DNA from 2 places in the Streptomyces sp. NPDC002776 genome. Region 1 is predicted to be linked to the other one. Evidence: predicted binding sites of a transcription regulator. Region 1 holds the regulator's gene; the other holds the start of a gene.
The links. Region 1 encodes HspR, which represses chaperone genes until heat shock. Its sites were predicted from a motif close to TTGAGNNNNNNNNNCTCAA; they were not measured.
Positions count from the first base shown of each region.

Region 2: lon (endopeptidase La) is a predicted target of HspR. The motif match lies at 3,104-3,122, and genes of this name have one in related genera.

Region 1 is NZ_JBSFVG010000003.1:270,170-278,963, forward strand. Features, by position in the region: gene ACWD11_RS08825 (MraY family glycosyltransferase) at 36-1,055, shown strand; gene dnaK (molecular chaperone DnaK) at 1,149-2,993, shown strand; gene grpE (nucleotide exchange factor GrpE) at 2,990-3,643, shown strand; gene dnaJ (molecular chaperone DnaJ) at 3,668-4,846, shown strand; gene ACWD11_RS08845 (heat shock protein transcriptional repressor HspR) at 4,853-5,302, shown strand; gene ACWD11_RS08850 (PA14 domain-containing protein) at 5,372-6,796, opposite strand; gene ACWD11_RS08855 (sugar ABC transporter substrate-binding protein) at 7,056-8,162, shown strand; gene ACWD11_RS08860 (helix-turn-helix transcriptional regulator) at 8,258-8,794, shown strand, end outside.
Region 2 is NZ_JBSFVG010000001.1:34,682-43,475, forward strand. Features, by position in the region: gene ACWD11_RS00165 (lysozyme) at 1-600, shown strand, start outside; gene lon (endopeptidase La) at 667-3,081, opposite strand; gene ACWD11_RS00175 (spermine/spermidine synthase domain-containing protein) at 3,208-3,885, shown strand; gene ACWD11_RS00180 (response regulator transcription factor) at 4,020-4,757, shown strand; gene ACWD11_RS00185 (sensor histidine kinase) at 4,754-5,860, shown strand; gene ACWD11_RS00190 (multifunctional oxoglutarate decarboxylase/oxoglutarate dehydrogenase thiamine pyrophosphate-binding subunit/dihydrolipoyllysine-residue succinyltransferase subunit) at 6,142-8,794, shown strand, end outside.

The DNA.
Region 1 (8,794 bases):
CGCCAAATTAGTACATATGGCACTAATTTAGAGCCGTGCTCTACGGGATCGCCGCCGCCACCGCCGCCCTGCTCCTCTCCGCCGTCCTCACTGCCCTGGTCCGGGCTCCCTTCCTGCGCCTGGGGCTGCTGGACCGGCGGTGCCGGCGGGCCCTGCCGCTGGGCGGCGGTGTGGCCGTCGTGCTCGTCACCTGTCTGGTCGCGGTGACCGGCGACCGGACGGGCTTCGCTCCCCTCGGCTCGGACATCGCCCGGCTGCTCGTCGCGGCCGCGGCGGTCGCCGCGCTCGGCCTGGTCGCCGACGTGCGGCGGGTCAAGGCGCGGTTCCTGGTGGGCGGTACGGCCCTGGCGGCGGCCTGTGCGGTGCCGTACGAGGAGACCGGGGTGCTGGGCGGTCTGGCCGCCGTCGGCTGGATCGTGGGCGTGACGCTCGCCTTCCGGTCGCTCGATCACGCGGACGCGCTCGCCGGCACCGTGGCCGTGGTCACCGCCTTCGGGGTGGGCGTCTGTGCGGCGGCCGAGGTGATGGACGGGCTCGCGGTGCTGCTGAGCGTGCTGGCCGCCGCGCTCACCGGGTTCCTCATGCACAACTGGCCCCCCGCGCGCGTGGGACTCGGCGCCTGCGGCTCCCTGTTCACCGGGTTCCTGCTCGCCTCGGCGGCCGTGCTGACCCGCGCCGGGTACGAGGGCTCCGCCAGCGCGGGGGCGCTCTTCGCCCTCACCGCCGTCGCGAGCGCCGACGTCGTCCTGGTGGTCGCGGCGCGCCGGCTCGCCGGGCGGCCGGTGCTGCGCGGCGGGCCCGACCATCTCGCCCACCGGCTGCGGCGGCTCGGGCTCACCGCGCAGGGGGCGGCCGTCTTCCTCGGTGCGGGCGCCTTCGGTGGAGTACTCGTCGGGGTGCTGGTGCACCTGGGGTGGATCGCCGCGTCGGCGGCGCTGTGGGTGGGCGGCGTCGCCTTGCTCGCCGTACTCCTGCTGCTGAAAGTCAAGCGGGCGCGCCCTCGTCCCACGGCGTCCATGCAGGTCAGGCCGCAGTTGCGTGTAAGGAACGGATAAGAGTTGAGCCCTGGTGACTCAGGTCTGTTGACCGGGAGGGGCGGGTCATGCACACTTGAGTCCGTTCCACTCAAGTCAGCTGGAGGATCAACCATGGCACGTGCGGTCGGCATCGACCTGGGCACGACTAACTCCGTCGTCAGCGTTCTGGAGGGCGGCGAGCCCACCGTCATCACCAACGCCGAGGGCGCCAGGACCACGCCGTCCGTCGTCGCCTTCGCGAAGAACGGCGAAGTGCTCGTCGGCGAGGTGGCCAAGCGTCAGGCGGTCACCAACGTGGACCGGACCATCCGGTCCGTGAAGCGCCACATGGGCACCGACTGGAAGATCGAGCTGGACGGGAAGCCCTTCAACCCGCAGCAGATCTCCGCCTTCATCCTGCAGAAGCTGAAGCGGGACGCCGAGGCCTACCTGGGCGAGAAGGTGACCGACGCGGTCATCACCGTCCCGGCGTACTTCAACGACTCCGAGCGCCAGGCCACCAAGGAGGCCGGTGAGATCGCGGGTCTGAACGTCCTGCGCATCGTCAACGAGCCGACCGCGGCGGCGCTCGCCTACGGCCTCGACAAGGACGACCAGACGATCCTCGTCTTCGACCTCGGCGGCGGCACCTTCGACGTGTCCCTGCTGGAGATCGGTGACGGCGTCGTCGAGGTAAAGGCCACCAACGGCGACAACCACCTCGGTGGTGACGACTGGGACCAGCGCGTCGTCGACTACCTGGTGCAGCAGTTCAAGTCCGGTCACGGCGTGGACCTCGCCAAGGACAAGATGGCCCTGCAGCGCCTGCGCGAGGCCGCCGAGAAGGCCAAGATCGAGCTGTCCTCCTCCACCGAGACCTCGATCAACCTGCCCTACATCACGGCGTCCGCCGAGGGCCCGCTGCACCTGGACGAGAAGCTCACCCGGGCTCAGTTCCAGCAGCTGACGGCCGACCTGCTGGAGCGCTGCAAGACGCCGTTCCACAACGTCATCAAGGACGCCGGGATCGCCCTCTCCGAGATCGACCACGTCGTTCTCGTCGGTGGCTCGACCCGTATGCCGGCCGTCGCCGAGCTCGTCAAGGAGCTGACCGGTGGCAACGAGGCCAACAAGGGCGTCAACCCGGACGAGGTCGTCGCCATCGGTGCCGCCCTCCAGGCCGGTGTCCTCAAGGGTGAGGTCAAGGACGTCCTGCTCCTCGACGTGACCCCGCTGTCCCTCGGCATCGAGACCAAGGGCGGCATCATGACCAAGCTGATCGAGCGCAACACCACGATCCCGACCAAGCGCTCCGAGATCTTCACGACGGCCGAGGACAACCAGCCGTCCGTGCAGATCCAGGTCTACCAGGGCGAGCGCGAGATCGCGGCGTACAACAAGAAGCTCGGGATGTTCGAGCTGACCGGTCTGCCGCCCGCCCCGCGCGGCGTCCCGCAGATCGAGGTCGCCTTCGACATCGACGCCAACGGCATCATGCACGTGACCGCGAAGGACCTCGGCACGGGCAAGGAGCAGAAGATGACCGTCACCGGCGGCTCCTCGCTGCCGAAGGACGAGGTCGACCGCATGCGCCAGGAGGCCGAGCAGTACGCGGAGGAGGACCACAAGCGCCGCGAGGCCGCCGAGACCCGCAACCAGGGCGAGCAGCTCGTCTACCAGACCGAGAAGTTCCTCAAGGACAACGAGGACAAGGTCCCGGGCGAGATCAAGACCGAGGTCGAGGCGTCCGTCGAGGAGCTGAAGGCCGCGCTCAAGGGCGAGGACATCGCCGAGATCCGCACCGCCACCGAGAAGGTCGCCGCGGTCTCGCAGAAGCTTGGCCAGGCGATGTACGCCGACGCCCAGGGCGCCCAGGCCGCGGGCGGCGCGTCCGCCGGCGACGAGGCCCCGAAGGCCGACGACGATGTCGTCGACGCCGAGATCGTCGACGACGAGCGCAAGGACGGTGCCGCGTGACCGAGGAGACCCCGGGCTTCGAGGAGAAGCCCGACGTCCCCTCCGGCGCGACCCCCGACGACGCCGAGCCGCAGGCCGCCACCCCGTCGGACGACGAGGGGGCGGCCCCGGCCGGGGACGCAAACCAGATCGCCGGTCTGACGGCCCAGCTGGACCAGGTACGCAAGGCGCTCGAAGAGCGCACCGCGGACCTCCAGCGGCTCCAGGCCGAGTTCCAGAACTACCGCCGCCGCGTGGAGCGGGACCGGATCACGGTGCGGGAGATCGCCGTCGCGAACCTCCTGACCGAACTCCTCCCGGTGCTCGACGACATCGGCCGCGCCCGGGAACACGGCGAGCTCGTCGGCGGCTTCAAGTCCGTCGCGGAGTCGCTGGAGACCGTCGCGGCGAAGATGGGTCTGCAGCAGTTCGGCAAGGAGGGCGAGCCCTTCGACCCGACGATCCACGAGGCCCTGATGCACAGCTACGCGCCGGATGTCACCGAGACGACCTGCGTCGCGATCCTCCAGCCGGGGTATCGCATCGGCGAGCGCACCATCCGCCCCGCGCGGGTGGCCGTCGCCGAACCGCAGCCGGGCGCGCAGACGGTGAAGGCCGAGGAGGCGTCCGAGGCCGGCGAGGAGAAGGACAGCAGCTCTGAAGAGGGCTGATCACGGGAAGGAGGGACGTCGGGGATGAGCACCAAGGACTTCATCGAGAAGGACTACTACAAGGTCCTCGGCGTCCCCAAGGACGCCACCGAGGCCGAGATCAAGAAGGCGTACCGCAAACTCGCCCGCGAGTACCACCCGGACGCCAACAAGGGCAACACCAAGGCCGAGGAGCGCTTCAAGGAGATCTCCGAGGCCAACGACATCCTCGGCGACCCCAAGAAGCGCAAGGAGTACGACGAGGCCCGCGCCCTCTTCGGCAACGGCGGGTTCCGTCCGGGGCCGGGAGCGGGCGGCGGCTCGTTCAACTTCGACCTGGGCGACCTCTTCGGCGGCGCCGCCCAGGGCGGCCAGGGAGCCGGCGGCTTCGGCGGCGGACTCGGTGACGTCTTCGGGGGCCTGTTCAACCGGGGCGGCTCGGGTACCACCCGGGTCCAGCCCAGGCGCGGCCAGGACATCGACACCGAGGTCACGCTCACCTTCACCGAGGCGATCGAGGGCGCGACCGTGCCCCTCAGGATGTCCTCGCAGTCTCCGTGCAAGGCCTGTTCGGGCACCGGCGACAAGAACGGCAACCCGCGGGTGTGCCCGACCTGTGTCGGCACCGGACAGGTGGCCCGGGGCTCCGGCGGCGGTTTCTCGCTGACCGACCCCTGCCCGGACTGCAAGGGCCGCGGTCTGATCGCGGAGACCCCCTGCGAGATCTGCAAGGGCAGCGGTCGCGCGAAGTCGTCGCGGACCATGCAGGTGCGCATCCCGGCCGGGGTGAGCGACAACCAGCGCATCCGGCTGCGCGGCAAGGGCGCGCCCGGCGAGCGGGGCGGCCCGGCCGGAGACCTGTACGTCACGGTGCATGTGGACACCCACCCGGTGTTCGGCCGCAAGGGCGACAACCTCACGGTGACCGTCCCGGTGACGTATCCGGAGGCGGCCCTCGGCGGCGAGGTCAGGGTGCCCACCCTGGGCGGACCGCCGGTCACCCTGAAGCTGCCGCCCGGCACCCCCAACGGCCGCACCATGCGGGCCCGGGGCAAGGGCGCGGTCCGCAAGGACGGCACCCGCGGGGACCTGCTGGTCACCGTCGAGGTGAGTGTCCCGAAGGACCTGACGGGGAAGGCTCGGGACGCACTGGAGGCGTATCGCGAGGCGACCGCGGGTGAGGATCCGCGGGCGGAGCTGTTCCAGTCCGCGAAGGGAGCTTGATGCCAGATGGACGGCCGTCGACGCAACCCGTATGAGCTGACCGAGGAGACCCCGGTCTACGTCATCTCGGTGGCGGCCCAGCTCTCCGGTCTGCACCCGCAGACGCTGCGCCAGTACGACCGGCTCGGCCTCGTCTCCCCGGACCGCACCGCCGGACGGGGCAGGCGCTACTCGGCCCGCGACATCGAACTGCTCCGCCAGGTGCAGCAGTTGTCGCAGGACGAGGGCATCAACCTGGCCGGCATCAAGCGGATCATCGAGCTGGAGAACCAGGTGGCGGCCCTGCAGAACCGGGTCGCCGAACTCCAGTCGGCCCTGGACGGCGCGGCCACGGCGATGCAGCAGCGGGAAGCCGCGGTGCACGCGTCGTACCGCCGCGACCTGGTGCCGTATCAGGAGGTCCAGCAGACCAGCGCGCTGGTGGTGTGGCGGCCCAAGCGGCAGCAGTCGGACTGACCGCGGCACGCAAGCGCACGAAGGAACCGGGCCCACCGCGGTGGGCCCGGTTTTCTCATGCCGGTTCTCTCATGGCGCCGAGTCGGGTGTCGTCAGGTCCAGTTCGGTGGCGACGACGATCTGCGCCTCGCCGGTCCACTGGAAGGACGAGTTCCCGTCGTCGTCCACGGCGTCGACGATGAAGCAGGACTCCTCACCGTCCGGGACGGTCTCGTACTCGTACGAGGTGGTGCCGGCGGACACGTAGTAGCCCGGGTAGAGGGAACACACGCGCTCCTCCTCGTCGCCCCACAGCTCACCCCGGCGGACGACGTAACGCGCCAGATCGGGCGTGGGATTGGGGTCCCAGCTGACGTGGAAGCCGTACTCGGTCGGGACGACGGTCACCCCGGTCACCGCGGACGGCGGGGTGAGGTCCGGGCCCTCGCCGCTGACGGCCGCGGACCGTGCGGACTCGTTTCCTGCCGCGTCGAGCGAGCTCACCCGGTAGTAGTAGGTGGCGTCCTCCTCGGTCGAGGAGTCCACGAAGGAGCCCTCGGCAGTGCCGCCGACCCGCGTGTACGTCCCGTCCGCCGTCGCCGCCCGGTACACCCGGTAGGAGGCAGCTCCCGTGACGGTGGTCCACCTGACCCGGAGCCCGTCCATCTCGGAAGCGGTGCTCAGCCCGCCCGGCACACCGGGCGCCGTCCGGTCGGCCGTCGTGACGGCGAGGGAAGCGGTCTTCGGCGACACGTTCCCTGCCTTGTCGTAGGCGTGGACGGCGTACTCGTAGGCGGCCCCGGTCACGGGGAGGGTCGAGTCGGTGTACGACGTCGACGTCGTCGTCGCCAGCGGAGTGCCGGGATACGCACCGCCCTTGGCGCGCCGGTAGATCCGGTACCCCGCGAGGTCCATCTCCTTGTTCTTCGCCCAGGTCACCTTCGCCTTGCCGGTGGTCTGGTCGTACGTCGCCGCGGCGCCCGCCGGGGTGAGCGGGCCGACCTTGTCGACGCTCGCCGAAGTGCGGGGTGTGTAGGCGAACTTGACCTTGGCGGAGCCGGTCCAGTTGACGTAGTCGACGCGCAGGGTGTGCTTGCCCTTGGGGATGGTGACGTCGACGGTCTTGGAGACGGTGGTGGAGGTGTTCGTCCACAGGCTGATCTTGCGGGCGTTCTCGGTGCCGGGGTCCAGGTAGACCCGGATGCCGTCGAGGCCGGAGGCGCTGAGGGTGAACGGCCCCCCGGAGCCGAAGTCCCGGGTCACGGTCCAGCGGACGCCGAAGTTGTTCGACGGCAGCCCGGACGCGGGGGCGCCCGTGCCCCAGTTCTGGTCGATCACGCTGTCGCAGTCCGTCTTCTTCGGGGTGCCGGAGAAGGTGGTGTTCGCGTAGAACGTCCGCTTGAAGACGGGGGAGGTGCAACTGACCGCCGCGGAGGCGGGGGTGACGACGGCGGCGAGCAGGCCCGCCGCGGTGGCGAGCACGGTCGCGGCGGCCGTGCTTCTGGCTGGGTTCATTCGGTCCTCTGAGGTAGGGCAGCCATGGGACGGCTGTCGTGATCACGACCCGCGAGGAGGCGGGTTGGTTGTACGGAGGGGTCGTAACGGCTGTTTGGAGGGGGTTCCGCCATACCTTCACAAGCCAAGCGGAGCGTGGCGTTGCGCACTCGTTAAGTGATTCCGCTTGACGCGGGATGGCACCGCCGCGTTGGCTTTTCAGTCACCTGGGTCGCAATGCTGCGCCCTCGTCCGGAAGGCACCAGAAGTGAGCTCCCCAATGCGTCGTACCGCCATATGTCTGGCCGCGTCCTCGATGGCCCTCTCGCTCTCCGCCTGCGGCGCCCTGGGAGTGACGGGAGACAGCGCCGACGCGAGCCCGACCAAGGGGAACGACATCACGGTGGGTCTCCTCCTGCCGGAGAAGGCCAACACCCGCTACGACAAGTTCGACCACCCCATCATCCGGGCCAAGGTGGCCGAGCTCACCGACAACAAGGGCCAGGTCGCGTACGCCAACGCCGACGCCAGCGCCGCCAATCAGAGCCGGCAGATGCAGAAGATGATCGACGACGAGGTCGACGTCATCCTGCTGGACGCGGTGGACTCCCAGGCCATCGCCACCGACGTGCAGAAGGCCAAGGACGCCGGCATCCCGGTCATCGCCTACGACCGCCTGGCCGAGGGCCCGATCGACGCGTACATCTCCTTCGACAACGAACTCGTCGGCGAGGTGCAGGGCCGCTCCCTGATGGCCGAGCTCGGCGGTGACGTCGACACCTCGACGAAGATCGTCATGATGAACGGCTCGCCCACCGACCCGAACGCCAAGCAGTTCAAGGCGGGCGCGCTCTCCGAGCTCCAGGGCCAGGTGACGATCGCCAAGTCCTACGACACCAAGGACTGGAAGCCGGAGAACGCCGAGGCCAACATGGCCGAGGCGATCGAGGAGATCGGCGCCGCCAACATCGCGGCCGTCTACTCCGCCAACGACGGCATGGCCGGCGGTGTCATCAAGGCCCTGGAGGCCGCGGGCGTCACCGAGCTGCCGCCGATCACCGGCCAGGACGCCGAACTCGACGCCGTGCAGCGGATCGTCACCGGCGAGCAGTACATGAGCGTGTACAAGTCCTACCCGGAGGAGGCCGAGGCCGCCGCCGAGATGGCCGTGGCCAGGATCCAGGGCAAGGACATCAAGTTCGACTCGCTCACCGCGGACCGCGTGGACAGCCCCACCACCCAGGACATCCCCGCCCAGCTCGTCCCGGTGGTCGCGCTGACGCGGGAGAACATCAAGGAGACCGTCGTCGAGGACGGCATCTACAAGCTCTCCGAGATCTGCGCCGCCAAGTACGAGGCGGCGTGCGACGAGATCGGGCTCACGTAACCACCGCCGGGGCCGCCGAGGCGTGTTGCGGACCACGTCCCGTCCGCGCATAGTTTGCGCTGCGGAAGACGCTGGAACCGGGGGTGGGATGGACGATGGCCGGGCACGGGACGGACGGGCATCCACACGGTGCTGACCGACTGTGCGAGGCCGGGGATCGGGTGTATTCCCGGGCCGTACGGCGCGGCCGTGTGCCCCGCGAGGACGCGGAGGCGGTGCCCTGCCTGCTGGAACTGGCGCTGCTGCACCCGGACCCCGACGACATGGCCTGGCTGGTGCCGACCTCTCCGCAGGAGGTCATGACCCGGCTGCTGCGCGGGGTGTACGACGAGGTCAGCACCAGCCAGCGGCGGATGGGCTCGGCGGTCGCCGCCTTCGAGTGGTACGCGGGGCTCGGCCCGCAGCCGCACAACGGCCCCGCGGAGGGCAGCGCGATCCGTGTCCTGGACGGGCTGTCCCGGATCCAGGCCGCGATGGACGAGGCCACCGACGCCTGCACCACCGAGGTGCTCACCGTGCAGCCGGGCGGCATCCGCCCCGAGCACGAGCTGACCGAGGGCCTGCACCGCGCGATGGCCCTGCGCGCCCGCGGGGTGCGGATGCGCGACCTGTACACGCATGTGGCCCGGCAC
Region 2 (8,794 bases), on a different contig from region 1:
TCCCACCAGGGCGACGTGGCCTGGTCGACCCTCTGGAGCAGCGGCGTGAAGTGGGCCTACGCGAAGGCCACGGAAGGCACGTACTACACGAACCCCTACTACACCCAGCAGTACAACGGCTCCCACACCGTCGGCATGATCCGCGGCGCCTACCACTTCGCCACCCCGGACACCACGTCCGGCGCAACCCAGGCCGACTACTTCGTCGACCACGGCGGCGGCTGGTCCCGCGACGGCAGGACCCTCCCCGGCGCCCTCGACATCGAGTGGAACCCGTACGGCGCGGCCTGCTACGGCAAGACCCCGAGCGCCATGGTCACCTGGATCCGCGACTTCCTGAACCAGTACAAGGCGCGCACGGGCCGGAACGCGGTCATCTACACGGCGACGAGCTGGTGGACCCAGTGCACGGGCAACTACGCCGGTTTCGGCGCCAGCAACCCGCTGTGGATCGCGCGGTACGCGGCGACGGTGGGGACGCTGCCGGCCGGCTGGAGCCACCACACCATGTGGCAGTACACCTCGACCGGCCCGACGGTCGGCGACCACGACAGGTTCAACGGGGCCCTGGACCGGGTCCAGGCCCTCGCCCACGGCTGAGCGCACGACGAAGGCCCGGGCCTCCCTCTCAGGAGCCGGGCCCTCGCCTTCGTCCGGCAGCGTCCGTCACGCCGCCGCCGGAACCTCCGCCCGCGCTCCGGCCGTGGCCGGGGACAGGGCCAGGTCGAGCACCTGCCGTACGTCCGTGACGGCGTGCACGTCGAGCTTGTCGAGGACCTCGGCGGGCACGTCGTCCAGGTCCGGCTCGTTGCGCTTGGGGATGATCACCGTCGTGACGCCCGCCCGGTGCGCGGCCAGCAGCTTCTGCTTCACCCCGCCGATCGGCAGGACCCGCCCGGTCAGGGACACCTCCCCCGTCATCGCCACGTCCGTGCGGACCAGCCGGCCCGACAGCAGCGAGGCGAGCGCCGTCGTCATCGTGATGCCCGCGCTGGGCCCGTCCTTCGGGACCGCGCCCGCCGGGAAGTGGATGTGCACACCCCGGTCCTTCAGATCGGCCACCGGCAGTTCCAGCTCGGCGCCGTGCGAGCGGAGGAAGGACAGGGCGATCTGGGCGCTCTCCTTCATCACGTCACCGAGCTGCCCGGTCAGCGTCAGCCCCGCCGCGCCCGTCTCCGGGTCGGCCAGGGACGCCTCCACGAACAGCACGTCACCGCCGGCACCGGTCACCGCGAGGCCGGTCGCCACACCGGGGACCGCCGTACGGCGTTCCGCCGGGTCCTGGGCCGACTCGGGCACGTGGTGCGGGCGCCCGATCAGACCGCGCAGATCGCCGTCCGTCACGGTGAACGGCAGCTCCCGCTCGCCCAGTTCGTGCTGGGCCGCGACCTTGCGCAGCAGCCTCGCGACCGAGCGCTCCAGGTTGCGCACGCCCGCCTCGCGCGTGTACTCACCGGCGAGCCGGCGCAGCGCGCTCTCGTCCAGGGTCACCTCGTCCCGGTCCAGACCGGCCCGCTCCAGCTGGCGCGGCAGCAGGTGGTCGCGGGCGATGACGACCTTCTCGTCCTCGGTGTAGCCGTCGAGGCGGACCAGCTCCATACGGTCGAGCAGGGCCTCCGGGATGGCCTCCAGGACGTTGGCCGTGGCGAGGAACACCACGTCGCTGAGGTCGAGTTCGACCTCCAGGTAGTGGTCGCGGAAGGTGTGGTTCTGCGCCGGGTCCAGGACCTCCAGCAGCGCCGCCGCCGGGTCGCCGCGGAAGTCGGAGCCCACCTTGTCGATCTCGTCGAGCAGGACCACCGGGTTCATCGACCCGGCCTCCTTGATCGCCCGCACGATCCGGCCGGGCAGCGCGCCGACGTACGTACGCCGGTGACCGCGGATCTCCGCCTCGTCCCGGACACCGCCGAGGGCCACGCGCACGAACTTGCGCCCCATGGCGTGGGCGACCGACTCCCCGAGCGAGGTCTTGCCGACGCCGGGCGGGCCGACGAGAGCCAGTACGGCACCGCCGCGCCGGCCGCCGACGACACCGAGCCCCCGGTCGTTGCGGCGCTTGCGCACCGCGAGGTACTCGGTGATCCGCTCCTTCACGTCCTCCAGGCCCGCGTGCTCGGCGTCCAGGACGGACTTCGCGCCCTGGATGTCGTAGGCGTCCTCGGTCCGTTCGTTCCAGGGCAGTTCGAGGACCGTGTCGAGCCAGGTCCGGATCCAGGAGCCCTCGGGCGACTGGTCGCTGGACCGCTCCAGCTTGTCGACCTCCTTCAGGGCCGCCTCGCGGACCTTCTCCGGCAGGTCGGCGGCCTCGACGCGGGCGCGGTAGTCGTCGGACTCCTCGCCCTCCGCCTCGCCGTTCAGCTCGCGCAGCTCCTTGCGCACGGCCTCCAGCTGGCGCCGCAGCAGGAACTCGCGCTGCTGCTTGTCGACGCCTTCCTGGACGTCCTTGGCGATGGTCTCGGCGACGTCCTGCTCGGCGAGGTGGTCACGCAGTTGCTGGGTGGCGAGCTTGAGGCGGGCGACCGGGTCGGCGGTCTCCAGCAGCGCCACCTTCTGTTCGGTGGTGAGGAACGGCGAGTACCCGGAGTTGTCGGCGAGCGCGGATACGTCGTCGATGGCCTGGACCCGGTCCACGACCTGCCAGGCGCCGCGCTTGCGCAGCCATGCGGTGGCGAGCGCCTTGTACTCCTTCACCAATTCGGTGACCTGCCCCGGCAGCGGGTCGGGGGCGCTGTCGTCGATCCGGGTGCCCTCGACCCACAGGGCGGCGCCGGGACCGGTGGTCCCGGCGCCGATCCGCACGCGGTCGCGGCCGCGGATCAGGGCCCCCGGGTCACCGTCGGCGAGCCGGCCCACCTGCTCCACCGTGCCGAGCACGCCGGTGCTCGCGTACGTGCCGTCGATGCGCGGAACCAGCAGCACCCGTGGCTTGCCCGGCTCGGATCCGGCGGCCGCTTGGGCCGCCTCCACGGCGGCGCGTACATCGGCGTCGTTCAGATCCAGCGGGACCACCATTCCGGGCAGCACGACCTCGTCATCGAGCGGCAGCACAGGCAGGGTGAGCGGTGTGGACGTCGATGCCATGATCTCCCCTTCGGCAGTCAAGTTGAGCTATGCCGACTCAATGCTCGGGAAAGCTTGAATGTTCCCCGACCTCCGTTCGCTGTGAGCGATCACCGCCGACGAGGCCGGAGCTGCCAAGATGAGGGGATGCCCGCTTCGTACGACATCCCCGAAGTCCTGGACCGTCGCGAAGGCCCGCATGGCGAGGTCGTGTTGCGCCGGCACGGTGACCTGCTGCAGATCATCGCCAACGGCTGTTTCCTCATGGACACTTCCGACGGCCGCTCCGAGCGGCTGCTCGTGGACGCGGCCCGGGACGCCCTCGACGGCAGACCTCGACCGAGGGTGCTGATCGGAGGTCTCGGCGTGGGGTTCTCGCTCGCACACGCCGCCGCCGATCCCCGCTGGGGGCGGATCACGGTCGTCGAACGCGAGCCCGCCGTCATCGACTGGCACCGCACCGGACCTCTCCGCGACCTCACCGCACAGGCCTGCGCGGACCCGCGGACCGAGATCCTCGAAACGGATCTCCTCCCCTACGTCAATGAGACATCCGACACGTTCGACGCGCTGTGTCTGGACATCGACAACGGCCCCGGCTGGACGGTCACGGAGGGCAACCAGGGCCTGTACTCGGTGGCCGGACTGGCAAGCTGTGCAAGGGTTTTGAGCCCCGGCGGGGTGCTGGCCGTGTGGTCCGCGCAGCCCTCTCCGGAATTCGAAGAAACCTTGCGGAATGCCGGGTTCAATCAGGTGCGTACCGAAGAGATCCCCGTTGCCCGGGGCGTTCCCGACGTCGTGCACCTCGCCGTCGGACCTGGATAGCCGAGCTGCGGCGACTCCCCGTACGCTGCTGCCCTGGCGCGGATCATTCAAGCGTCAATCGCAAGCATGCGCAGGCATGTGCCAGACAAACGGATCACCCCACGGATTCCGGAAAGCAACTTCAGGGGCGGGCGATGGAGCAGACACACACCTCCCACAACGGCACGACGGCGACACCCGGCGCACAGCGCCGGGTGCTGGTGGTAGAGGACGATCCGACCATCGTGGACGCCATCGCGGCCCGCCTGCGCGCCGAGGGATTCCTCGTGCAGACCGCGGGCGACGGGCCCTCGGCCGTCGACACGGCGGAGGCCTGGCAGCCCGACCTGCTGATCCTCGACATCATGCTGCCGGGCTTCGACGGTCTGGAGGTCTGCCGTCGCGTCCAGGCGCAGCGCCCGGTCCCGGTGCTGATGCTCACCGCGCGCGACGACGAGACCGACATGCTGGTCGGACTCGGCGTCGGCGCCGACGACTACATGACCAAGCCGTTCTCGATGCGCGAGCTGGCCGCCCGCGTCCATGTGCTGCTGCGCCGCGTGGAGCGGGCCGCGATCGCCGCCTCCACCCCGCGCAGCGGCATCCTGCGCCTCGGCGAGCTGGAGATCGACCACGCGCAGCGCCGGGTGCGGGTGCGCAGCGAGGACGTCCACCTGACGCCCACCGAGTTCGACCTCCTGGTGTGCCTGGCGAACACCCCGCGCGCGGTGCTCTCCCGTGAGCAGCTGCTCGCGGAGGTGTGGGACTGGGCGGACGCCTCCGGCACCCGGACCGTCGACAGCCACATCAAGGCGCTGCGCCGGAAGATCGGCGCCGAGCGCATCCGTACCGTGCACGGCGTGGGCTACGCCCTGGAGACCCCGACGCCATGAGCGACGGGCCGGCCGCGCGGAGAGGCCCCAGGGAGCCCTGGGGCGGCGTACGTCCGTTCTCGATCAAGACCAAGCTGGGCGCGCTGGTCGTCATCTCGGTGCTGATCACCACCGGTCTGTCGATGATCGCGGTGCAGACCAAGACGGAGCTGCGCTTCATCACCGTCTTCTCGATGATCGCCACCCTGCTCATCACCCAGTTCGTGGCACACTCGCTCACCGCGCCGCTGGACGAGATGAACACGGTGGCCCGTTCGATCTCGCACGGCGACTACTCCCGCCGGGTGCGCGAGAACCGCCGGGACGAGCTGGGTGACCTGGCCGAGACGATCAATGTCATGGCCGACGAGCTGGAGGCCCAGGACCAGCAGCGCAAGGAGCTGGTGGCGAACGTCTCGCACGAGCTGCGCACCCCCATCGCGGGCCTGCGCGCGGTGCTGGAGAACATCGTCGACGGGGTCACCGAGGCCGACCCCGAGACCATGCGCACCGCGCTGAAGCAGACGGAGCGCCTGGGCCGCCTGGTCGAGACGCTGATGGACCTGTCCCGCCTCGACAACGGCGTCGTACCGCTGAAGAAGCGCCGGTTCGAGGTGTGGCCCTATCTGTCCGGGGTGCTGAAGGAGGCCAACATGGTCGCCTCCACGCGCGCGGGGATCGCCTCGGGCTCGGGCGGCCACACCCGTACGGACGTCCATCTGCACCTCGACGTCTCGCCGCCGGAGCTGACCGCGCACGCGGACCCCGAGCGCATCCACCAAGTGGTGGCGAATCTCATCGACAACGCGGTCAAGCACAGCCCCGCGCACGGGCGTGTGACGGTGAAGGCCCGGCGCGGGCAATGGCCCGAGTCGCTGGAGCTGGAGGTGCTGGACGAGGGCCCCGGCATCCCGAAGTCGGAGTGGCACCGGGTGTTCGAGCGGTTCAACCGCGGCGCGGTGTCCGCGCCGCACGGTCCGGGCAGCGACGGCGGTACGGGTCTGGGCCTGGCCATCGCCCGCTGGGCGGTGGATCTGCACGGCGGCCGGATCGGAGTGGCCGAATCCGAGCGGGGTTGCCGGATTCTTGTCACTCTTCCGGGACTGCCATCCGCGTCGAGTTGACGTAGGGTTCGAACCGGAGCCACAAGATCCACGGGCGTTCGGGCAGCCGGACACGTGTGATCAGGCAGAGGCCCGCGCCGTCGGCGCGTCAGGCCGGTATCGACGCATCCCCGAGCAAGCGGAACCACGCTTGTTTCCCGCCATTTCCCAGCGCGAAACACGCTCTCCGATGTGACTTACGCGACGATGAACGGGCCCGGACTGACCTTCCCCGCCAGGGAGGCGTAGCCTTTATTCCCGCTGTCCATCACCTTGTGAAGCGGAAGAGGGCGGTTGCCGCCGTGTCGCCACAGTCCCCCAGTAACTCGAGCATCTCGACCGACACCGACCAAGCGGGCAAGAACCCCGCTGCCGCGTTCGGTCCCAATGAGTGGCTCGTCGACGAGATCTATCAGCAGTACCTCCAGGACCCGAATTCGGTAGACCGCGCCTGGTGGGACTTCTTCGCCGACTACAAGCCGGGGTCGCCTGCCGCCCCGGCTCCGGCGGGCAACGCGGTCGCGGAGACCGCCGCGCCCGCCGCATCCGCTCCGGCCGCCCCCGCGGCTCCGGCTCAGGCCGCTCCCGCGGCTCCGGCTCCAGCGGCCCCGCAGCCGGCCGCCGCCGCGCCTGCCGCGCCGGCGCCCGCCGCGCCCGCCCAGGCCCCAGCTCCGGCTGCCGCTCCGGCTGCCGCCAAGCCCGCCGCCGCCAAGCCGGCCGCCGCGAAGGCCGCTCCGGCCGCCGCGGCCCCGGAGGGCCCCGAGCTGGTGCCGCTGCGCGGCCCGGCCGCCGCGGTCGTGAAGAACATGAACGCCTCGCTGGAGCTGCCCACGGCCACGTCCGTGCGCGCGGTCCCGGTGAAGCTGCTCTTCGACAACCGCATCGTCATCAACAACCACCTCAAGCGGGCCCGGGGCGGGAAGATCTCCTTCACGCACCTGATCGGCTACGCGATGGTGCAGGCCATCAAGGCCATGCCGGCGATGAACTACGCGTTCGGCGAGAAGGACGGCAAGCCGACGCTGATCAAGCCGGCGCACGTCAACCTCGGCCTCGCCATCGACCTGGTCAAGCCCAACGGCGACCGCCAGCTGGTCGTCGCGGCGATCAAGAAGGCCGAGACGCTGAACTTCTTCGAGTTCTGGCAGGCCTACGAGGACATCGTCCGCCGCGCCCGCGACGGCAAGCTGACGATGGACGACTTCTCCGGCGTCACGGTCTCCCTGACCAACCCCGGCGGCCTCGGCACCGTCCACTCGGTCCCGCGTCTGATGCCCGGCCAGTCGGTCATCATGGGCGTCGGCTCCATGGACTACCCGGCGGAGTTCCAGGGCACCTCCCAGGACACGCTGAACAAGCTCGGCATCTCGAAGGTCATGACGCTCACGTCGACCTACGACCACCGGGTCATCCAGGGCGCCGCCTCCGGCGAGTTCCTGCGCCAGGTCGCCAACCTGCTCCTCGGCGAGAACGGCTTCTACGACGACATCTTCGAGGCGCTGCGGATCCCGTACGAGCCGGTCCGCTGGCTCAAGGACATCGACGCCAGCCACGACGACGACGTCACCAAGGCCGCCCGGGTCTTCGAGCTGATCCACTCCTACCGGGTCCGCGGCCACGTCATGGCCGACACCGACCCGCTGGAGTACCGCCAGCGCAAGCACCCCGACCTGGACATCACCGAGCACGGCCTGACCCTGTGGGACCTGGAGCGCGAGTTCGCGGTCGGCGGTTTCGCGGGCAAGTCCCTGATGAAGCTGCGCGACATCCTCGGCGTGCTGCGCGACTCGTACTGCCGCACCACCGGCGTCGAGTTCATGCACATCCAGGACCCCAAGCAGCGCAAGTGGATCCAGGACCGCATCGAGCGGGCGCACACCAAGCCGGAGCGCGAGGAGCAGCTGCGCATCCTGCGCCGGCTGAACGCCGCGGAGGCCTTCGAGACCTTCCTGCAGACGAAGTACGTCGGCCAGAAGCGCTTCTCCCTGGAGGGCGGCGAGTCGGTCATCCCGCTGCTGGACGCGGTCATCGACAGCGCGGCGGAGTCGCGGCTGGACGAGGTCGTCATCGGCATGGCCCACCGCGGCCGCCTGAACGTGCTGGCGAACATCGTCGGCAAGTCGTACGCCCAGATCTTCCGCGAGTTCGAGGGCAACCTCGACCCGAAGTCGATGCACGGCTCCGGCGACGTGAAGTACCACCTGGGCGCCGAGGGCACCTTCACCGGCCTGGACGGCGAGCAGATCAAGGTGTCGCTGGTCGCGAACCCCTCGCACCTCGAAGCCGTCGACCCGGTCCTGGAGGGCGTCGCCCGCGCCAAGCAGGACATCATCAACAAGGGCGGCACGGACTTCACCGTCCTGCCGGTGGCCCTGCACGGCGACGCGGCCTTCGCGGGCCAGGGCGTGGTGGCCGAGACCCTGAACATGTCGCAGCTGCGCGGCTACCGCACCGGCGGCACGGTCCACATCGTCATCAACAACCAGGTCGGCTTCACGGCGGCTCCCGAGTCGTCGCGCTCCTCGATGTACGCCACCGACGTGGCCCGCATGATCGAGGCGCCGATCTTCCACGTCAACGGCGACGACCCCGAGGCCGTCGTCCGCGTGGCCCGGCTGGCCTTCGAGTTCCGCCAGGCGTTCAACAAGGACGTGGTGATCGACCTCATCTGCTACCGCCGCCGCGGTCACAACGAGTCGGACAACCCGGCCTTCACCCAGCCGCTGATGTACGACCTGATCGACAAGAAGCGCTCGGTGCGCAAGCTGTACACCGAGTCCCTGATCGGTCGCGGCGACATCACCCTGGAAGAGGCCGAGCAGGCGCTCCAGGACTACCAGGGCCAGCTGGAGAAGGTCTTCACGGAGGTCCGTGAGGCCACCTCGCAGCCGTCCGCGGCCGAGCCGTCGGACCCGCAGGCCGAGTTCCCGGTCGCGGTGAACACCGCGGTCACCG